One region of the Xanthomonas sp. F4 genome, then DNA from elsewhere that is predicted to be linked to it. Evidence: predicted binding sites of a transcription regulator. Region 1 holds the regulator's gene; each other region holds the start of a gene.
The links. The regulator HrcA, encoded in region 1, represses chaperone genes, less so after heat shock. The targets are predictions, from matches to a motif close to TTNGCACTCNNNNNNNNNGAGTGCNAA.

Region 1 (7,427 bases):
ACGCCGATGCGGTGCTTGCGCGCCAGGTCGTGCAGGCGGCCGAGCTTGCGTTCCATCTCATCGAACTGCGCCGGGTCGGCGTCTAGGTCGTCGCGGACCCGGTCGATCAGCGCCAGCGCTTCCTCCAACTGGATGCCGGCGCTGTCGATCAGCGCCTGCACTTCGGCCAGGCGCGGGTCGTACTCGCCGACCTTGCCGAGTTCGTGGCGGGTCTGCTGCAACAGGTCCAGCACGGCCGGCGCCTCGTCGCCGTTGAGCCGCTGCGCCGCGCCCTCGCAGGCGCCGATCAGCGCGGCGGCGTGGGCCTGGCGACGGTGGTTGGCATCCAGGGCGGCGATCGCCGCCGGGTCCAGGTCCTCGCGCTGCAGTTCGGCCAGCTGGTGCTGCAGGAAACCGATGCGGTCGCTGACATCGCCCTGCGCCAGCAAGGTCTCGCGCTCGCTGAGCAGGCCCTGCCAGCGGGCGGCGGCGGCGCGCACCGCGGCGCGTTCGGCGTCGTTGCGGGCGTAGGCGTCGAGCAGGCCGAGCTGGCTGCCGCGCGAGAGCAGGGCCTGGTGTTCGTGCTGGCCGTGGATCTCGACCAGGTGGCCAGCCAGCTCCGCCAGTTGCGACAGGGTCACCGGGCGCCCGTTGATCCAGGCGCGGGAGCCGCCATCGGCGCGGATCACCCGGCGCAGTTGGCAGTGCTCCTCGTCGTCGAGTTCGTTCTCGCGCAGCCAGGCGCGGGCCGGGGCCGGGGCGACGAACTCGGCCGACAACTCGGCGCGGTCGGCGCCGTGGCGGACCACGCCGCTGTCGGCGCGCAGCCCGGACAGGAAGCCGAGCGCGTCCACCATCAGCGACTTGCCGGCGCCGGTTTCGCCGGACACCACGGTCATGCCTGGGCCGAATTCCAGTTCGGTGCCGCGTACGACGGCGAAATCCTTGATCGAGAGATGTCTGAGCATGGGGTCTGCTTCCGGGGCCGCGCAACGCTAGCATGCGCGGGTAGGTGGGCCAATGACTTGCCAAGCCGGCGTGCAGCCATTATCTAAGGGCCAGTCTCACGGGTTGATTCCATGCGCGCTTCCCCGGTCCATTCCAGCCTCGATCCGCGTGCCCGGCAGCTGCTGCGGACGCTGATCTCGCGCTATATCCGTGACGGCGAGCCGGTCGGCTCGCAGACCCTGGCCCGGCACGCCGGCCTGGACGTGAGTCCGGCGACGATCCGCAACATCCTCGCCGACCTGGAGGACGCCGGCCTGCTCAGCTCGCCGCACACCTCGGCCGGGCGCGTGCCCACCGCCACCGGCTACCGGGTGTTCGTCGACAGCCTGGTGCAGATGCGTCCGCCGGCCGAAGGCGAGGTGGCGCGGCTGCGCGCGGAGATGGCCAATGCCGCCGGCACCCAGGCGCTGCTGGGCAGTGCCTCGGAACTGCTGTCGGCGATGACCCACTTCGTCGGCGTGGTCAGCGCGCCCAAGCGCGAGCAGTTCGCCTTCCGGCACATCGACTTCGTGCCGCTGGACGCGCGGCGGGTGCTGGCGATCCTGGTGTTCGCCGACAACGAGGTGCAGAACCGGGTCATCGAGCCGCGCAAGGCCTACGAGCCGGCCGAGCTGGAGCAGGTGGCCAATTATCTGAACCGCCATTTCGCCGGGCGCGCGCTGGCCGACATCCGCGCCAGCCTGCTGCGCGACCTGCGCCATGCGCGCGACGAGATGGAGCAGTTGCTGGCGCACAGCGTCGAGCTGGCCGAGCAGGCGCTGGCGCCGGCCGGCGACGACATGGTGCTGGCCGGGCAGACCAAGCTGATGGGCGTGCAGGACCTGTCGGACCTGGAGCGGCTGCGCGAACTGTTCGAGGTCTTCGCCAGCAAGCGCGAGATCCTGCAACTGCTCGAACGCACCATCCGCGCACCCGGCGTGCGCATCTTCATCGGCGAGGAGACCGGCATGGTGCCGCTGGAGAGCGTGTCGCTGGTGACCGCCCCGTACATGGCCGGCGGCCAGGTGCTGGGCGTGCTCGGCGTGATCGGCCCCAAGCGCATGGACTACGACCGGGTCATCCCCCTGGTCCAGACCGCCGCCGACGTCCTCGGCGCCCGCCTGGACCCGTCCCCGCAAGGCGACCGCTGAGCCAGCGCGCAGGGCACCGCGGCGCCGTCCGCCAGCCGGCGTTTCCGCCGGGCTCGCGCAATCCCAATCCCGACTCCCCAATCCCGGATTCCCTTGAATCCGCCGGCACCGCCCACATAGGTGGTCCGGTAAGGCGGGACGCACCCCGCCAGGGACCCGGACATGACGCAAGAACACCCCGAATTCGATTCCGAACACCTGACCGAGGCGCAGCAGCCCTCGACCGATCCGCTGCAGGCGGAAGTGGAGACGCTGCGCAGTGAGCTGGCCCTGGTCAAGGCCGACGTCCTGCGCGAGCGGGCCGACCTGGAGAACCAGCGCAAGCGCATCGCCCGCGACGTGGAGCAGGCGCGCAAGTTCGCCAACGAGCGCCTGCTCGGCGACCTGTTGCCGGTGTTCGACAGTCTGGATGCGGGCCTGACCGCCGCCGGCAGCGAGCCCAGCCCGCTGCGCGACGGCCTGGAGCTGACCTACAAGCAGCTGCTCAAGGTCGCCGCCGACAACGGCCTGACCCTGCTCGACCCGACCGGCGAGCCGTTCAACCCGGAGCATCACCAGGCGATCAGCCAGGCCGAGGCCGAGGGCGTCGCCCCGGGCCACGTGATCCAGGTGTTCCAGAAGGGCTACCTGCTCAACGACCGCCTGCTGCGGCCCGCCCTGGTGGTGGTGGCCAAGCACGACTGAGTTCGCGGCCGCCCGCGCCTGAACCCGGTGCGGCGGCAGTGGAACGCTAATTTGCGGCGATGGCTTGAATGACTGGCGGCCATCCCTATATCCGAACCAGATCCCGGCACTGGCCGGCTACACGACCTTTCAGGAGTCATTGCAATGGGCAAGATCATCGGCATCGACCTGGGCACGACCAACTCGTGCGTGGCGATCATGGACGGCGGCAAGGCCCGCGTCATCGAGAATTCCGAGGGTGACCGCACCACGCCTTCGATCGTCGCCTACACCAAGGACGGCGAAGTGTTGGTGGGCGCCTCGGCCAAGCGCCAGGCCGTCACCAACCCCAAGAACACCTTCTACGCAGTCAAGCGCCTGATCGGCCGCAAGTTCACCGACGCCGAGGTGCAGAAGGACATCGGCCTGGTCCCGTACGGCATCGTCCAGCACGACAATGGCGACGCCTGGGTGGCCACTGCCGACGGCCGCAAGCTGGCCTCGCAGGAAATCTCTGCGCAGGTGCTGGAGAAGATGAAGAAGACCGCCGAGGCGTTCCTGGGCGAGACCGTCACCGAGGCGGTCATCACCGTGCCGGCGTACTTCAACGACAGCCAGCGCCAGGCGACCAAGGACGCCGGCCGCATCGCCGGCCTGGACGTCAAGCGCATCATCAACGAGCCGACCGCCGCGGCGCTGGCCTACGGCCTGGACAAGGGCCAGGGCGGCGACCGCAAGATTGCGGTGTACGACCTGGGCGGCGGCACCTTCGACGTGTCGATCATCGAGATCGCCAACGTCGACGGCGAGAAGCAGTTCGAAGTGCTGGCCACCAACGGCGACACCTTCCTGGGCGGCGAAGACTTCGACAAGCGCGTCATCGACTACTTGGTGGAAGAGTTCAACAAGGATCAGGGCATCGACCTGCGCAAGGATCCGCTGGCGCTGCAGCGCCTGAAGGACGCCGCCGAGCGCGCCAAGATCGAGCTGTCGTCCTCGCAGCAGACCGAAGTCAACCTGCCGTACGTCACCGCCGACGCGTCGGGCCCGAAGCACCTCAACATCAAGCTGACCCGGGCCAAGCTCGAGGCGCTGGTGGAGGACCTGGTCAAGCGCACCATCGACCCGTGCCGCACCGCGCTGAACGACGCCGGCCTGCGCGCCAGCGACATCACCGAGGTGATCCTGGTCGGTGGCCAGACCCGCATGCCGAAGGTGCAGCAGGCGGTGGCCGAGTTCTTCGGCAAGGAGCCGCGCAAGGACGTCAACCCCGACGAGGCCGTGGCGCTGGGCGCCGCGATCCAGGGCGGCGTGCTGGCCGGCGACGTCAAGGACGTGCTGCTGCTCGACGTGACCCCGCTGAGCCTGGGCATCGAGACCCTGGGCGGCGTGTTCACCAAGATCATTGAGAAGAACACCACCATCCCGACCAAGGCTTCGCAGGTGTTCTCCACCGCCGAGGACAACCAGTCGGCAGTGACCGTGCACGTGCTGCAGGGCGAGCGCGAACAGGCCCGCTACAACAAGTCGCTGGCCAAGTTCGACCTGTCCGGCATCGAGCCGGCGCCGCGCGGCCTGCCGCAGGTGGAGGTGTCCTTCGACATCGACGCCAACGGCATCCTGCACGTGTCGGCCAAGGACAAGAAGACCAACAAGGAACAGAAGGTCGAGATCAAGGCCGGTTCCGGTCTGTCGGACGACGAGATCCAGCGGATGGTTGCCGACGCGGAAGCCAACCGCGAGGAAGACAAGAAGTTCCACGAGCTGGTGCAGGCGCGCAACCAGGCCGACGGCCTGATCCACGCCACCCGCAGCGCGATCACCGAGCACGGCAGCAAGGTCGGCGGCGACGTGATCGGCAAGGTCGAGTCGGCGCTGGCGGATCTGGAAACCGCGATGAAGGGCGACGACAAGGGCCAGATCGAGGCCAAGACCAAGGCGCTGGAAGAGGCCGGTCAGTCGCTGTACGCGGCCGCGGCGGCGGGCGAGCAGCAGCCGGGCGGCAACGCCGGCGGCGCGCATGCGTCCTCGGCCCAGTCCGACGACGTGGTCGACGCCGAGTTCACCGAGGTCAAGGACGACAAGAAGTAAGGCCGGGATTTGGGATTGGGGATTGGGGATTCGCGAAGGCCTTGGCCTGGTGGTTCCCACTCCCATCCCTGTCCATCCAGTTTGTAAAAGCGGAAGAGCCGAGGCTCTCCGCTTTTGCGTTGAATGAATCCCGACTCCCGAATCTCGAATCCCCGCCCCATGAGCAAACGCGACTATTACGAAGTGCTGGGTGTGGCCCGCACCGCCAGCGACGACGAGCTGAAGAAGGCCTATCGCCGTTGCGCGATGAAGTACCACCCGGACCGCAATCCCGGCGACCAAGCCGCCGAGGCCGCGTTCAAGGAATGCAAGGAAGCCTATGAGGTGCTGTCCGACGGCAACCGCCGACGCATGTACGACGCGCACGGCCACGCCGCGTTCGAGCACGGCATGGGCGGGATGGGCGGCGGCCCTGGCGGCCCGGACATGGGCGACATCTTCGGCGACATCTTCGGCAACATCTTCGGTGGCGCCGGTGGTGGTGGCGGGCGTGCGCCGCGGCGTGGCGCCGACATCGGCTACGTGCTGGAGCTGGACCTGGAAGAAGCGGTGGCCGGCATCGAGCGCCGCATCGAGATTCCGACCCTGAGCGAATGCGAGCACTGCCACGGCAGCGGCTCGGAGGACGGCAAGGTCGAGACCTGCGTGACCTGCCACGGGCGCGGCCAGGTCCGCATCCAGCGCGGCATCTTCGCCATGCAGCAGACCTGCCCGCATTGTGCCGGCCGCGGCCAGACCGTGCAGAACCCGTGCGGCGTGTGCCATGGCGCCGGGCGCGTGGAAGAGACCAAGGTGCTGTCGGTGAAGATCCCCGCCGGCGTCGACAATGGCGACCGCATCCGCCTGTCGGGCGAGGGTGAAGCCGGCCCGGCCGGCACTCCGCCAGGCGATCTGTACGTGGAAGTGCGGGTGCGTGAGCATCCGATCTTCCAGCGCGACGGCGACGATCTGCACTGTGAGGTGCCGATCCGCATCTCACAGGCGGCCCTGGGCGACACCGTGCGCGTGGCCACCCTCGGCGGCGAGGCGGAGATCCGCATTCCGGCCGAGACCCAGACCGGCAAGCTGTTCCGCCTGCGCGGCAAGGGCGTGCGTTCGGTGCGCAGCCGCAGCGAAGGCGACCTGTACTGCCGGGTGGTGGTGGAGACGCCGGTCAACCTCACTGCCGACCAGCGCAAGCTGCTGGAGCAGTTCGAGGCCACCTTCACCGGCGAGGACGCGCGCAAGCATTCGCCCAAGTCGGCGACCTTCATCGATGGGGTGAAGGGGTTCTGGGATCGGATGACGTCGTAAGGCTGGGATTCGGGATTGGTGATTCGGGATTCGGGATGACCAGCCTGCGGCTATTGAAAGCCGGGGTCTTGGATGTTCCCGGTGTTGTTCCGCGTCGCAGTGTTTTTTTGTGGGAGGGGCTTCAGCCCCGACGCGTATCGTCAAAGCGTCGCGGCTGAAGCCGCTCCTACGCTGGAATGTTCTGCTCGCTGAGCAGAGCGGAAATGGAAACTTTCGATTCCGGATGCGTGGGCTTTTTCCCGCATCCTGGTCCCCGTTGTGGAAGCGGCTTCAGCCGCGACGCTTTCTCGTCGGAGCGTCGCAGCTGAGGCCGTTGTTGCTGAAAGCCTCGCAACGCCACGGATGCGCGCGCCGCTGGGCGTCATTGCGCCGGCGCTACACTACGGCGATGAACACTCCCGCCGACAGTTCCGCCGCCAGTCATCTCATCCATGGTCGCCGCCAGCGACCCGACGGGCCGGTGCCGGTCGACGTCATTTCCGTGCAGTCGCAACTCGTCTACGGCCACGCCGGCAACAGCGCGGCGGTGCCGCCGTTGCGCGCGCTGGGCCTGCGCGTGGCCGAGATTCCGACCACGCTGCTGAGCAATGCGCCGTTCTACGCGACCTTGCGCGGCAAGGTGCTGCCGTCGGACTGGTTCGCCGATCTGCTGCTCGGCGCCAGCGAACGCGGCCTGCCGCAACGCGCGCGCATGCTGGTGTCCGGCTACTTCGGCAGCGTCGGCAATGGCGCCGCCTTCGCCGACTGGCTCGACGCCACGCTGCCGCAGTGCCCGACGCTGCGCTACTGCCTGGACCCGGTGATCGGCGATACGCATACCGGTCCCTACGTGGAACCGGGACTGGAAGCGATCTTCGCCGAGCGCCTGTTGCCGCATGCGTGGCTGGTGACGCCGAATGCATTCGAACTCGGCCGCCTGACCGGCATGCCGGCGCTGGCCCAGGACGAGGCGATCGCGGCGGCGCGGGTGTTGCTGGCGCGCGGCCCACAGTGGGTGCTCGCCCACAGCGTCGGCGGCGATGCCGGGCAACTGGTGACGCTGGCGGTGAGCCGCGATGCGGTTTATCGCTGGTGCTCGCCGCTGCTGCCGGTGGACGTGGCCGGCACCGGCGATGTGCTGATGGCGCTGCTGGTGGCCTTTCTGCTGCGCGGCGACAGTTTCGAGGCGGCGATCGGCCGCGCCATCGCCGGCGTGCATGCGGCGCTGGAGGCGACCCTGGCTGCGGATGTGGAAGAACTGGACGTGCTGGCAGCGGCGCCGGC
Region 2 (7,427 bases), on a different contig from region 1:
TGCAGCGCGCGGGTCTTGGCCCAGAACAACAGGCTGCGCCAGCGCGACGGCAACGGCGCCTGCGGCGACACCGACACACGCGATTTCACTGTCGCTGACATGACCGTGCGTCCTCCGTGTCGCTGACCGCGCTTTGCATCGCGCTACTATACGAGCATGCAGGTCCGGCCCTCGACGATCGCGCAGCGCCCCACTGGCCGCGCGCGTTTCCGCGGATCGGTGCGCCACGCGCGCTTACGACCGCCACGCCGACATCGGACACCTCCGCTCCCCTCCCCCTCCTGGAGTCCTGCATGGACGACACACGCGTGCCGCACCTGATCGTGGTCGGCGGTGGCTTCGCCGGCTTGTGGGCCACCCGCGCCCTGGCCAAGACGCCGCTGCGCATCACCCTGATCGACCGCCGCAACCATCACCTGTTCCAGCCGCTGTTGTACCAGGTCGCCACCGCCGGCCTGTCGGCGCCGGACATCGCCGCGCCGCTGCGGCAGATCCTGCGCCACCAGGACAATGTCGAAGTACGACTGGGCGAAGTCGTCCACATCGACAAGCTGGCGCGGCAGGTGCGCCTGGCCGACGGCCAGGCGCTGGACTACGACTACGTGCTGGTCGCCACCGGCGCCACCCACGCCTATTTCGGCCACGACGACTGGGCGGCGCATGCGCCGGGCCTGAAGACCCTGGACGACGCGCTGCAGTTGCGCCGGCACCTGCTGCTGGCGTTCGAGCGTGCCGAAGCGGAAACCGACCCCGCCGCGCGCGCGGCCTGGCTGAGCTTCGCCATCGTCGGCGGCGGCCCCACCGGCGTCGAGCTGGCCGGCACCCTGGCCGAGATCGCCCGGCACACGCTCAAACACGAGTTCCGCCGCATCGACCCGGCCGAGGCACGGGTGCGGCTGATCGAGGCCGGGCCGCGGGTGCTGTCCTCGTTCCCCGAACACCTGTCGGCCAAGGCGCAGAAGCAGTTGGAAAAGCTCGGCGTGGAAGTGCTGACCGGGGTGCCGGTCGCCGAGATCGACGCCCATGGCTATCGTCTCGGCAGCACCTTCGTGCCGGCGCGCACCGTGGTCTGGGCCGCCGGCGTGGCCGCCTCGCCGCTGGCGAAGACACTGCAGACGCCGCTGGATCGCAGCGGCCGCGTGCAGGTGCAGCCGGACCTGAGCGTGCCCGGCCATCCGGAACTGTTCGTCGCCGGCGACCTGGCCGCGGTGCAGCAGGCCGACGGCCGTCCGGTTCCCGGCGTGGCACCGGCGGCCAAGCAGATGGGCCGGCACGTCGCCGACACCCTGCGCCGACGGCTGCGCGGCGACACCGCCAGCGTGCCGTTCCGCTATGCCGACTACGGCAACCTGGCCACCATCGGGCGCATGGCCGCGATCGTGCACCTGGGCCGGCTGCAGCTCTCCGGCGTGCTGGCCTGGTGGTTCTGGCTGGCCGCGCACGTGTTCTTCCTGATCGGCTTCCGCAACCGCGTGGTGGTGCTGCTCAACTGGGCCTGGGCGTACTGGAGCTACCAGCGCGCCGCGCGGATCATCCTCGGCGATCCGCCGGCAGCGGAGGAAACGCAGGCGCAGGCCGCGCCGCCCGCGGACAGGTGACACTGCACGGTCGGGCTGCGATCCTAGCCGGCCTTTTTGCTGCAGCGCAGTGCCCGTCTTGGCGACCTTCCTGTTCCTGCTCGACCTGCTGGGCACCTTCGTGTTCGCGATCAGCGGCGCCACCGTCGGCGTGCGCCATCGCCTGGACCTGTTCGGCGTACTGGTGCTGTCGTGCGCGGCCGCGGTCTCCGGCGGCATCGCCCGCGACGTGCTGATCGGCGCCACCCCGCCGGCAGCGCTGGCCGACGTGCGCTACCTCGGCGTCGCCTGCCTGGCCGGGTTGCTGGCCTTCTACCGTCACCACACGGTCGAGCGCCTGCGCAATCCGGTGCAGATCTTCGACGCGATGGGCCTGGCGCTGTTCGCGGTGTACGGCACCAGCAAGGCATTGGCGTTCGGCCTGGGCCCGCTCAGCGCGCCACTGCTGGGCATGCTCAGCGGCATCGGCGGCGGCATCGTCCGCGACCTGCTGGTGGCGCGTACGCCGGTGGTGCTGCAGGCCGAGCTGTACGCGGTGGCGGCCCTGCTCGGCGGCGGCGTGGTCGCCGCCGCGCAAGTGCTGCACCTCCCGCAGCCCTGGGGCCTGGCGGTGGGCGCGGTGCTGTGCTTCGGCCTGCGCTTCATGGCGATCCGCTACGGCTGGCACCTGCCGGTGGCGCGTCCGCCGGAGTCCTAGCCCAGCGTCACGCGCGCGCAGTTGCGCTTGCGCACTCGGCAGTCGCCGCTCCACGGTGCCGCCCAGAGACAAAAGAAAAGGCCCGGCAGTGCCGGGCCTTTCGTGCGTTGCTACTGACCGCCGCAGGCGACTCAGGCGACGAACAGCGCCTTCATCTTCTTCAGCGCATTCGCCTCGATCTGGCGGATGCGCTCGGCCGACACGCCGTACTCGTCGGCCAGCTCCTGCAGGGTGATCTTGCTGTCGGCATCCAGCCAGCGGCGCTTGATGATGTCGCGCGAACGCGCATCCAGTTCCGCCAGGCCTTCGCGTAGCAGCTGCAGCTGGTTGTCCTCGCTGTCGGCGCGTTCGTAGGCCTGCGAGGGATCTTCCTCGTTGGCCATCAGATACGCAGCCGGCGACGGCGGCGCGTGGTCGTCGTCCTCGTCGGACGGCGCATCGAAGCCGATATCGCGACCGGACAGGCGCGACTCCATCTCCATCACCTCGCGCTCGGACACGTTGAGGTCCTTGGCCACGGCGGTGACCTCGGCCGCGTTCATCCAGCCCAGGCGGGTCTTGGACTTGCGCAGGTTGAAGAACAGCTTGCGCTGCGCCTTGGTCGTGGCGACCTTGACGATGCGCCAGTTCTTCAGGATGTACTCGTGCATCTCGGCGCGGATCCAGTGCACCGCGAAGCTGACCAGGCGCACGCCCATCTCCGGGTCGAAACGCTTGACCGCCTTCATCAGGCCGATGTTGCCTTCCTGGATCAGGTCGCCCAGCGGCAGGCCGTAGCCGTTGTAGCCGCGGGCCACGTGCACCACGAAGCGCAGGTGGGAATGGACCAGTTCGCGGGCCGCGTCCAGGTCTTCCTGGTCGCGATACCGCACCGCCAGTGCGTGTTCCTCGTCGGACGTCAGCACCGGGATCTGGTGCACGGCGCCGATATAGGCATCCAGCGAACCGAGCGGACTGGGGATCGGGAGGTTGTTGGCAACCAATGCGTTGGAAGTAAGAGTCTGGCTCATAGGGCTCATCTTAGCAGTCTACTAATTGGACTGCTGGGTACAGTAAAAAGTTCCTGTGTTCTGTTTATGCAACATATGAATCAGGAATGACACTGCATCACAAGCCGGTGAAACAATCGGGACGCATCGTCATCCCGTTCTCTGACCGCCAAAGTAGCAGCCGGTTCGCGAAAATGGCGTCCACGCCAGGCGACAGCGGCGTGCCGTCCAACCGGGGTTCAGGCGCCGCGCAGCGCCGCCTCCAGCTCCGCGCGCGGCGGCAGGCTCCAGTCGATCGGGGTCGCGCCGCGCCGCCGCAGGTACTCGTTGGCAGCGGAGAAATGCTTGCAGCCGAGGAAGCCGCGGTGCGCCGAGAGCGGCGAGGGGTGCGGGGCCTTGAGCACACGGTGGCGGCGGGTGTCGATGACCTTGCCCTTGGCCTGGGCGTAGCTGCCCCAGAGCAGGAACACCAGGCCCTCGCGCTCGCGGTTGAGGGTTTCCACGACGTGGTCGGTGAAGCCCTCCCAGCCCTTGCCCTGGTGCGCGCCGGCACGGCCTTCCTCCACCGTCAGCACCGCGTTGAGCAGCAGTACGCCGCGCTGCGCCCACGGCAGCAGACAGCCGTGGTCGGGCCGGCGGATGCCGAGGTCGTCCTCGATCTCCTTGTAGATGTTCAGCAGCGACGGCGGCACCGGCACCCCCGGCAGCACCGAGAAGCACAGCCCGTGCGCCTGGCCGTAGCCGTGGTACGGGTCCTGGCCGAGGATCACCACTTCCACCCGCTCGAACGGGGTCGCATCGAAGGCGGCGAAGATCTGCCGCCCCGGCGGGAACACCCGCGCGCCGGCGGCCTTGCGCTGGCGCAGGAACGCGGCCAGTTCGCGCATCTCCGGGCGCAGCAGCCAGTCGCCGACCTGCGCCTTCCAGGACGGCTCCAGCTGGATCCGGCTTTCGTCTTCGTTGTTGCTCATCGTTTCCAGGCTCGGGACATCACATCGGTCAGAAGGTCACCGCGATCTCGTCGAGCCGGGCCAGGCGCAACTGGAACAGCACCTTGGTGACCAGCAGGCGCTCTTCGATCGGTTTCTGCACCAGGTCGTTGGCGCCGGCGCGCAGCAGCTCGGACTGGGTGTGCGGATTGCTGTCGCCGGTCATCACCAGCACCGGCATGCGCCGCTTGCCGTAGGCGAAGTCGACGCGGATGCGCTGGACCACGTCGCGGCCGTTGAGCTCGCCCTTCAATGTGACGTCGGTCAGCACCAGGTCGATACGGCGGGTGGTGCGGCCCAGCGACTCGGCGGTGAGCAGGGCGAACGCGTCCTCGGCGCTGAGCACGTGCACCACGTGCAGGTGCTGGCGTTCGAGCATGCGCTTGGTCGCCTCGGCCACCACCCGGCTGTCCTCGACGTAGAGGACGGTGGCGCCGGCCACCGGCTGCGGCTGCACGTAGCCGCGGATGAAGGTGGCCAGCGCCTCGTGGCCAAGCGCCTTGTCGAAGTAGTCGGTGACGTACTCGGTGAAGCGGCGTTCGACCAGATGCTGCTGGGCGTCGCCGGAGACCACGATCACCGGCACGTAGGCCTGCCCGGCGGCTTCGCGCACGCTGCGCGCCAGGGTCAGGCCGTCGCCGTCGGGCAGCCCCAGCGAGGTGGTGACCAGATCGACCGGACCGGCCTCCAGCGCGGCGCGCGCCTCGGCGATGCTGGCGCAGCCGACCACGGTCACGTCGGGCAGTTCGCGGTGCAGCACGTCGGCGATCAGCTTGCGCACCAGCTTGGAGCCATCGACCACCATCACCCGGGGGGCGGCGCTGATCAGATGCTTGAGCTCGTGCCCGGCCATGTGCGCCTCAGGTGTCGGTGGGCCGCGTCTGGCGCAGGAAGTGGCCGGTCACCAGCCAGGCGCCGAGCCAGCCCAGCAGCAGGGTGCCGAGCAGGACGAAGCCGGCATGCAGTGCGTCCAGCCCATGCAGCACGAAATGGCTGCCGTAGCTGTCGGCCAGCGCCGCCAGCGGCTGGCCCAGCGCCATCCCCGAGGCGGCGAGCAGGCCCAGCGCCAGCACCCCGGCGCCGAAACCGTACCAGGCGCCCAGGTACAGGAACGGGCGGCGGATGAAGCCGTCGCTGGCGCCGAGCAGCTGCAGCACGCCGATCTCCTCGCGCCGCGACTGGATGTCCAGGCGCACGGTGTTGCCGACCACCAGCACCGCACCGGCGCCGAGCAGCAGCGACAGCACCTGCACCAGGCGTTCGCCGAAATGCAGCCAGCCGTCCAGGCGCTTGCGCCACAGCGCGTCGTGCTGGACCAGATCGGCCTGCGGCAGCGCGGTCAGCGCGGTCGCCAGCGGCGTGTCGTCGGCCGCGGCCGGGGTGACGATCAGCAGCGTCGGCAGCGGGTTGTCCTGCAGCGCGTCCAGCGCCTCGCCGAGGCCGGCGCTGTCGCGCAGCTCGGCCATGCCCTCGGCGGGCGTGCGCAGCGTTACCGCCGCCACGTCGGCGCGGCCGCGCAAGGTCTGCGCCAGCGTCTGCGCCGCGGCGGCGTCGACGTCGGTCTTCAGGAACACGTTGATGTCGCGCGACTGCTGCACGCTGCCGGCGAACTGCTTGAGGTTGTCCAGGGCGATCGACAGGCCCAGCGGCAGGGTCAGCGCCAGCGCCATCACCGCCATGGTCAGCAGCGTCGCCCACGGCTTGCGCATGGCGCGGCCAAGGCTGTAGACGATGCTGTGCAGGTGGTGGTCCCACCACACGCCCAGCCGCGAGGGCGCTGCGGCGCCGGCGTTGCGTGCGCTCATTCGGCCAGGTCCTGCGGGGAGATGTCGTCGATAAGGCGGCCGTGGTCCAGGATCAGCACGCGCTTGCGCATCTGCTTGAGCAGCGCCAGGTCGTGGCTGACCACCAGCACGCTGGTGCCGCGCGCCGGCAGTTCGGCGAACAGTTGCATGATTTCCGCGGCCAGGGTCGGATCGAGGTTGCCGGTGGGCTCGTCGGCGACCAGCAGCCGCGGTTCGCCGACCATCGCCCGGGCGATGCCGACGCGCTGCTGCTCGCCGGCCGACAGCTGCGACGGCAGCGCCTTCTCGCGGTGGCCCAGGCCCATGCGCTCGAGCACCGAGCGCACGCGCTTGCCGATCTCGGCACGGCGGGTGCCGCGCAGGATCAGCGGCAGCGCCACGTTCTCGGCGATGCTGCGGTCGGTGAGCAGGCGGTGGTCCTGGTAGACCACGCCGACCTCGCGCCGGTGCAGCGGCACGCGGCGGCCGCGCACCTTCAGCAGGTTGCGCTCGCCGAACAGGACGGCGCCGCGCGAGGGCCGCTCGCTCAGGTGGATCAGCTTGAGCAGGGTGCTCTTGCCCGCACCGGAATGGCCGGTGACGAACAGCATCTCGCCCTCCTCGACCTCGAAGCTGACGTCCACCAGCGCCGCGTGGCCGCCGGCGTACTGTTTGCTGACATTGTCGAACCGCAGAACGCTCATCCGGCGATTATGCCGGAGCGGCCCGGGTGTTCGTCCACCGCGCGCGTCGCACGCGGCGGACGGCCGGTCCGGATCAGGAGCTGGAGACCAGCGAGCGCAGCTTGCGGCCCAGGCGGGTCAGGAACGAATCGTTCTTCGCCGCCGCACTGCGATCGGCCTGGCGCGCGGCCTTGACCGGGGTGGCCACGACCTGCACCGGCTTGGCCGGGGCGGCGGTCGCCGGCGCGGTGCTGCCGTTGCCGGCCGGTGCGCCCTCGGCGCCTTCCAGCGGACGTCCGCCGCGACGGCGGCGGCGCTTGCGCGGCGCACGCTCGCCCTCGACCGCCGGCACAGCACCCTCGGCCGGCGCAGCACGCGGCGGCTTGGGAGCGGGCGCCGGCGCGGCGGCGGCCGGCGCGCTGCCGTCCGCGGCGGCGGTGCCGGCGTCGGCCGGACGCGGCGTGCGCGGACGCCGCGGCTTGCCGTCGGCGCTGCGCGAGGACTCGCCACGGCCGCCCGGGCCGCTGCGGCTGCCGCCGGGCTTGCCGCGACCGCCGCCACGACGCTGTTCGTCGGCCTCGCGCTGGGCACGGGCCTCACGGAAGATCTCGCCGATGCTCTGGTCGTCGTCATCGGCCTCGGCGGCCTCGCCCTCCACCACCGCACGCGGGGTGCGCGGCAGCGCCACCAGCAGCTCGGCGGTGACCG
Region 3 (7,427 bases), on a different contig from region 1:
TCAGGCCGGTGCGGCAGCCGGCTTCGGCGCTGAGCACCTCGTCGCGGTTGAGGTCCTTGATCATGTCCTGCAGGCGGATCCGGTAGTAGTCCGCGGTCAGCGACAGACCCTCGGCGATGTCCCAGACGAAGCCGGCGGTGAGCGAGCGGCCGTGCTCCGATTCCAAGTCGGGGGTGCCGCGGCGGTTGACCTGCATCAGGTAGAACACGTCGCTGTTCTCGGCGCTGCAGCCACCGGTGAGGTAGTAGCCCTTCTGGATGCAGCGGTACTGGTCGATCACGGTCTGCTGGGTCGAACTGGGTTCGCCGAGCACGTAGTGCATGTCCGGGGCGCGGAAACTGGTGGCGACGCTGCCGCGCAGCAGCAGCGTGCTCAGCGGCCGCCATTCCAGGCCGGCGCTCCAGGTGGTGTCGCGCTGCGTGCCGATCGCCGCACCCAGGTCGCTGCCGTAGGCGCGGTAGTCGCCGTAGCGGTCGTGGCGCGCGGCGAGGCTGGCGTTGACCGAGGACAGCAGCGGCACGTCGAACTCGATGCCGCCGGAGTAGCGCAGGCGCTCGCCGCCGCCGTAGTCGACCACGTCCAGCGGATAACACGTGTTGGCACAGGGGTCGGGCGCCAGCCGGTAGCCCTGCTTGGCCACTTCGCCAACCGCGGCGAACTTGATCGGCCCGGCCCAGCCCTGCAGCAGTTCGCCGGTGATGTTGGCGCTGGCCTGGTTGACCCAGGAATCGGCGCGGTTGTGCGCCTTCACCGCCAGGTCGTCGTACTGCGCGCCGGTCAGCGGCTGGTACCAGCGCGCTTCGTTCAGATCGTAGAGCGGGATGCCGCTGGCGGTGCTGCCCAGTTGCGGGCCGAGGAAGTAGGCGGTGGCCTTCTGCGTGTCCACGGTGCGCACGTACTCGTCGACGGTGTAGCGCGCGCGACCGATCGCGACTTCCCAGTCGAAGCGGTCGGCGAGGCGGCCCTTGAGGCCGGCGCTCAGGTCCCAGGACAGTTCCTTGGTGGTGTTGGCCAGGTTCTTCCAGCCGCCGGATTCGAAGCGGGTCAGCTGGCGGATCGCATACAGGTCGCGGTCGCTGCCGGTGTCGTGGAACGGGCCGAGGTAGACGTAGGGCGGGTCGTAGGTCCAGTAGCCGAGGCTCTTGGTCGTGGACAGCGTGCTCCAGGCTTGCACGCCGTTGTCGAAATCGAACGTGCCGTACAGATAGGCCGAGCCGCTGTCGCCGCCGCTGGCGGCCAGCCAGTCGGCGTAGTCGTGGGCCATGCCGCAGTAGCCGCCGAGGTTGCGCACGGTGTCGCTGTTGTAGTCGTAACTCAGCCGCTGCGCGTCGATGAACTGGCCGCCGAAGCGCGCGCAGGTGCCGGCGGGCGGCGCCAGGCGCGTGTTGTCGCCGGCATCGACCAGGCTCAGCCCGGTGGAAGGATTGAAGCCGTACTTGCGCGCCTGCGCGGTCCAGTTGCTGTAGGACTCGTCGTCCTGGTCGTCCATCTTCGGTCGCTCGCCGACCGAGAGCGGGTCGCGCCGGGTCCACTGCAGCGCGTAGGTCAGGTTCCACTTGTCGCCGCTATGCCCGCCGACCCAGGACAGGTCGACCACATCGCGTCCGCCGGCGGTGGCGGTGCCGCCGCGCAGGCGCACCTGGTTGCCTTCGTAGCCCTGCTTGAGGATCACGTTGATGACGCCGGCGACCGCATCCGAGCCGTAGATCGCCGAGGCGCCGCCGGTGAGGATCTCGATGCGCTCCACCGCCGCGGAGGGGATGTTGGCGTAGTTGGCGAAGTTGCTTTCGCCGGCGTAGGGCTGCGGGTAGTCGGCGACGCGGTGGCCGTTGACCAGCAGCAGGGTGCGCCCGGGACCGAGGTCGCGCAGGCTCACCGGCGAGGCGTTGGGCGTGTGCGAGCCGTACTTGGTGTCGGCCTCGACGCTGCCCTGCTGGTTGAGCGTGCTGAGCACGTCGTAGACGGTGAGGAAACCTTCCTGCTGGATCTGCTGCGCGCTGATCGTCAGCACCGGTTCGGCGCCCTCCACGTCCGAGCGCTTGATCCGCGAGCCGGTGACCACGACCTGGCCCAGGTCGGTGGCGGCGGCCTTGGAAGAGGCGGTGTCGGTGGCCTCGCTTTGCGCGCGAGCATCAGGCGCGCCGTGCAGCGCCAGCACGATGCCGAACGCGAGGGTGGTGAATGGGCGAAGTGGCATGCAATGTCCCCGGCAGCGGATGGGAGCAGCGCCGTGCACGCACGACGTGCGGGTGCCCTCTTCGCTGCGCCGCGCCCACGGCCATGCCACGCATGCCGCAGGCACGCGCCACTTTGCGCCGGCCGCGGCGCACAGAAGAAGACGAACATGCGGGCGTGCAGATCCCCCTGGGCGCCCGTGCGTTCTAACCTGCATGCCGCCGAAAACCCTGTCAACACGCGGCCACCCTGCGCATGTAGACGATTGCACGTTGTGCGCGATTCGCCGCGCAGCGCGTCGATTCTCGCCGTATCGCCATCGTAGGCGGTCACAGCAGCAGCACTGGCCGAGACGCCGGTGAGCGACGACGTGCTGCTCCCGCATCGCGATCGCGTGCCCCTCTCCCGACGGGAGAGGGGTTGGGGTGAGGGTCCGGCGCGCAGCGTGTCGCATTGCCTGGGGTGCATGGCGCGACGCTCGCATCTCATCTCTCACATCCGGCACTGTCGCCTGGCACGCCTGTGCCGCGCCTCGGTCGGGGAGATCGCACGAGCGCAGCTGCAGGCAGCTTCTTCCAATGACGCACTTTTTGCTGCGGCTGGCGGACACGCCGCTGTCCTCGCAGGAGCGGCTTCAGCCGCGACGCGGCGTTACCGGTAATGCCCGTCGGCTGAAGCCGCTCCTACAACACTGCTTCCCGCCTCTGCCAAAGTGCTCTACAGACGCTCGCCAAGCAGGTTCTGCCGCGGCACGGCCAGCGGATGCACCGCGTCGTTGACCAGGGCGCACGAACGCGCGGACGCGCGCATCGGCATGCCGCCATGACGACCCACAAAAAAAGAGCCCCGCATCGCTGCGGGGCTCCTTTCGACTGCGTGGAACAGGTCGGCCGAAGCCGGCTGGATCAGAAATCCATGCCGCCCATGCCGCCCATGCCGCCACCCATGCCGCCCGGGGCGGCCGGCTCTTCCTTCTTCGGGGCCTCGGCCACCATCGCTTCGGTGGTGATCATCAGGCCGGCGATCGAAGCGGCGTTCTGCAGCGCCGAACGGGTCACCTTGGTCGGATCCAGGATGCCGAACTCGACCATGTCGCCGAACTCGCCGTTGGCAGCGTTGTAGCCGAAGTTGCCGGTGCCTTCCTTGACCTTGTTGAGGATCACGGACGGCTCTTCGCCGGCGTTGGTGACGATCTCGCGCAGCGGCGCTTCCATCGCGCGCAGCGCGATCTGGATGCCGTGGGTCTGATCTTCATTGGCGCCCTTCAGCTCGCCGATCGCGGTCAGCGCGCGCACCAGGGCCACGCCGCCGCCCGGGACCACGCCTTCTTCCACCGCCGCACGGGTCGCGTGCAGGGCGTCTTCGACGCGCGCCTTCTTTTCCTTCATCTCGATCTCGGTCGAGGCACCGACCTTGATCACCGCCACGCCGCCGGCCAGCTTGGCCACGCGCTCCTGCAGCTTCTCGCGGTCGTAGTCCGAGGAGGTCTCCTCGATCTGCGCCTTGATCTGCTTGATGCGCGACTCGATCGCCGTGGTGTCGCCGGCGCCGTCGATGATGGTGGTGTTCTCCTTGGAGACCTGCACCTTCTTGGCGCGGCCCAGGTCCTTGATGGTCGCCTTCTCCAGCGCCAGGCCCACTTCCTCGGAGATCACGGTGCCGCCGGTCAGCACGGCCATGTCTTCCAGCATCGCCTTGCGACGGTCGCCGAAGCCCGGGGCCTTGACCGCCACGACCTTGACGATGCCGCGGATGGTGTTGACCACCAGGGTCGCCAGCGCCTCGCCTTCCACTTCCTCGGCGACGATCAGCAGCGGCTTGCCGGCCTTGGCCACGCCTTCCAGCACCGGCAGCAGGTCACGCACGTTGGAGATCTTCTTGTCGTGCAGCAGGATGAACGGGTCGTCCAGGTCGGCCTGCTGGCTCTGCTGGTTGTTGATGAAGTACGGCGACAGGTAGCCGCGGTCGAACTGCATGCCCTCGACCACGTCCAGCTCGTTGTCCAGGCCCGAACCTTCCTCGACCGTGATCACGCCTTCCTTGCCGACCTTCTTCATCGCGTCGGCGATGATGTTGCCGATCGACTCGTCGGAGTTGGCCGAGATGGTGCCGACCTGGGCGATGGCCTTGTCGTCGGCGGTGGGCTTGCTGATCTTCTTCAGCTCGGCCACGGCGGCCACGACGGCCTTGTCGATGCCGCGCTTGAGGTCCATCGGGTTCATGCCGGCGGCGACCGCCTTGGAACCTTCGCGGATCAGCGCCTGCGCCAGCACGGTGGCGGTGGTGGTGCCGTCGCCGGCGTTGTCGGAGGTCTTGGACGCGACTTCCTTCACCATCTGCGCGCCCATGTTCTCGAACTTGTCGGCCAGTTCGATTTCCTTGGCGACGGAGACGCCGTCCTTGGTGATGGTCGGGGCGCCGAAGCTCTTCTCGAGCACGACGTTGCGGCCCTTCGGGCCCAGGGTGGCCTTGACGGCATTAGCGAGGATGTTGACGCCGCGCACCATGCGCGAACGAGCGTCTTCACCGAAACGGATATCTTTGGCAGCCATGTGTGTTGCTCCGGGATTCGTGATTGGGGATTAGGGATTCGCTAGAGCGGGGATTCGTGTCTGAGATCCTGGGTCGCGCGGCGCCGAGCGCCTTGCCAATCCCGAATCTCGACTCCCGAATCCCGCGATCGGGGGCTTCAGCCCACGATCGCCAGAACGTCGTCTTCGCGCAGCACCTTGTACTCGACGCCTTCGGCCTTGTAGCTGGAACCGGCGTACTGGCCGTAGATGACCTTGTCGCCGACCTTGAGCGCCGGGGCGCGCACGCTGCCGTTGTCCAGCGGCTTGCCGGCGCCGACGGCCACGACTTCGCCCTTGGTGGACTTTTCCTTGGCCGAATCCGGGATCACGATGCCGCCGGCGGAGATTTCGTCGGCTTCGATCGGCTTGACTACGACGCGGTCGTGAAGCGGCTTGATGCTCATTGAGTGAGACCTCTTAAGTGATTGATTGGTCTAGGAAAGGCCGGCGATATTAGCACTCGCCCATGACGACTGCTAGCAACGCTCGCGAAAAAACCCGGTAACGCCGGGATGCGCCTGATGTAGTGCCGTGGCAGGCCCTTTCAAGGGCTGGAGGCAAAAAATTTTTGCCGGCAACGTGCATTCGGTGCCAAGCAGTGACCGAAGCCCGTCACATTGTCACAGAGGCAGGCTAGGCTGGCCGCGGACCCAGGGGGGGATCCGTCACCAAAAGGAGTTGTCGATGAAGCCATCCGCCGTTGCGCTGCCGCTGGCCTGCTTGCTCGCCCTTGCCGGGCCGGCCCAGGCCGCCGTATTCATCAATGAATTGCATTACGACGATGCCACCGCCGCCGGCGACACCGGCGAAGGCGTGGAGATCGTCGCCACCGCCGGGGAGAGCCTGAGCGGCTACCGCGTCTACCTGTACAACGGCAGCAACCCCGGCTCGGCCACCGTCTACGCCAACAGCGCGGTGCCGGCCGGCAACCTGGTCAGCTGCGGCGGGCAGGTGCGTATCGCCACCGTCGGCTATGCCAGCAACGGCATCCAGAACGGGCCCAACGACGGCCTGGCGCTGGTCGACGGCAACGGCAAGGTGGTGCAGTTCCTCAGCTACGAAGGCAGCATCACCGGCGGCGGCGGCCCCGCCGCGGGCATGACCAGCCAGAACCTGCCGGTCAGCGAGAGCAACAGCACCCCGGCCGGCACCTCGCTGCAACTGCGCGGCAACGGCAGCGCCGCAGCCGACTTCAGCTGGACCGACAGCGCCACCGGCACCTTCGGCGCCTGCAACAACGGCCAGACCTTCGCCGGCGGCGGCGGCAGCAACGCCGCGCCGACGGTGACCGCCACCACCCCGACCCAGGGCGCCACCGACTTCCCCGCCGCTGGCGACCTGGCGGTGACCTTCAGCGAAGCGGTGAGCCTGGCCAGCGGCGCGTTCGGCCTGAGCTGCCAGCAGTCCGGCAGCGTGGCGCTGACCTACCCCGGCAGCGGCACCCAGTTCGCGCTGTCCACCAACACCGCGCTGAAGGCCGGCGAGAGCTGCACCCTGAGCATCGTCGCCGCACGCGTGAGCGATGCCGACGGCGCGCATCCGGCGCAGGACCGCAGCGTCGCGTTCAACGTCGCCAACGGTTCCGGCGGCGGTGGCAGCGGTGCCGGCACCTACTATTCGCGGGTCAACACCTCCAGCCCCAGCCAGCTGCGCTGCTCGCTGCACGAGACGATCAAGGGCCACACCGCCTATCCGTACAGCAGCAACTCCGGCACCGACACCTGGGCCATCCTGGAGATCGCCGACGAGGATCCGAACAACAGCCAGCGCGTGCTCGACGCCTACCGCAACCGCAGCTACGCCAAGGGCACCGACCGCGCCGGCAGCGGCAGCGGCCTGAAGTACAACCGCGAGCACAGCTGGCCGAACTCGCTGGGCTTCGGCACCTCCACCGGCGACAAGGGCCTGCCCTACGCGCCGTACACCGACACCCACATGCTGTACCTGACCGACGCCACCTGGAACGCCGACCGCGGCAACAAGCCCTACGCCAAGTGCGACAGCAACTGCGGCGAGCGCGCCACCGAGGCCAACGCCGGCTTCGGCGGCGGCAGCGGCCGCTACCCGGGCAATTCCAACTGGGTGCGCACCCCGGACGGCAACAGCGGCACCTTCGAGGTGTGGGACCACCGCAAGGGCGACATGGCACGTGCGGTGATGTACATGGCGATCCGCTATGAAGGTGGGACCGATGCCAAGACCGGGCAGTCCGAGCCGGACCTGGAGCTGACCGACGACCGCAGCAAGATCGTCAAGACCTCGTCCTCGCCGGCCTACATGGGCCTGCTGTCGACCCTGATCGCGTGGAGCCAGCAGGATCCGCCGGACGACGCCGAACGCGCCCGCAACGAGGTGATCTACAGCTTCCAGGGCAACCGCAATCCGTTCATCGACCACCCGGAGTGGGCGACCTCGTCGCTGTTCACCTCGGCCAAGCCGGCCAGCTGCCAGTTGCTCAACTGAGCCGTGTTGCCTCGCCCGCTGCGGCTGCAGCGGGCGAGGATTGGGGAATCGGGATTGGGGATTCGCGGCGGCCGGCCACGGCCGGGCGCCGCCAAAGGGGGGCCGGCATCCCTATACTGTCGGCCGCATGTCCGCGCCCGCCCTCCGCTTGCTGCTCAGCACCTGCCCCGATCCGGCCAGCGCCGCGCGGATCGCCCAGGCGCTGGTCGACGAACG

Region 2: the regulator HrcA is predicted to act here: its motif matches at 3,295-3,321, upstream of rpoH (RNA polymerase sigma factor RpoH).
Region 3: the regulator HrcA is predicted to act here: its motif matches at 5,202-5,228, upstream of FHR66_RS19945 (co-chaperone GroES).

The regions. Positions count from the first base shown of each region.
Region 1 covers NZ_JAASQX010000002.1:529,170-536,596, reverse strand. Annotated here, with positions in the region: gene recN (DNA repair protein RecN) at 1-947, opposite strand, end outside; gene hrcA (heat-inducible transcriptional repressor HrcA) at 1,059-2,117, shown strand; gene grpE (nucleotide exchange factor GrpE) at 2,280-2,801, shown strand; gene dnaK (molecular chaperone DnaK) at 2,946-4,871, shown strand; gene dnaJ (molecular chaperone DnaJ) at 5,031-6,164, shown strand; gene pdxY (pyridoxal kinase) at 6,553-7,427, shown strand, end outside.
Region 2 covers NZ_JAASQX010000003.1:137,256-144,682, reverse strand. Annotated here, with positions in the region: gene FHR66_RS12940 (VanW family protein) at 1-101, opposite strand, end outside; gene FHR66_RS12935 (NAD(P)/FAD-dependent oxidoreductase) at 294-1,598, shown strand; gene FHR66_RS12930 (trimeric intracellular cation channel family protein) at 1,657-2,274, shown strand; gene rpoH (RNA polymerase sigma factor RpoH) at 2,406-3,284, opposite strand; gene ung (uracil-DNA glycosylase) at 3,503-4,234, opposite strand; gene FHR66_RS12915 (response regulator) at 4,263-5,105, opposite strand; gene ftsX (permease-like cell division protein FtsX) at 5,113-6,057, opposite strand; gene ftsE (cell division ATP-binding protein FtsE) at 6,054-6,740, opposite strand; gene rhlB (ATP-dependent RNA helicase RhlB) at 6,814-7,427, opposite strand, start outside.
Region 3 covers NZ_JAASQX010000008.1:165,741-173,167, reverse strand. Annotated here, with positions in the region: gene FHR66_RS19955 (TonB-dependent receptor plug domain-containing protein) at 1-2,218, opposite strand, end outside; gene groL (chaperonin GroEL) at 3,081-4,727, opposite strand; gene FHR66_RS19945 (co-chaperone GroES) at 4,865-5,152, opposite strand; gene FHR66_RS19940 (endonuclease) at 5,433-7,211, shown strand; gene cutA (divalent-cation tolerance protein CutA) at 7,339-7,427, shown strand, end outside.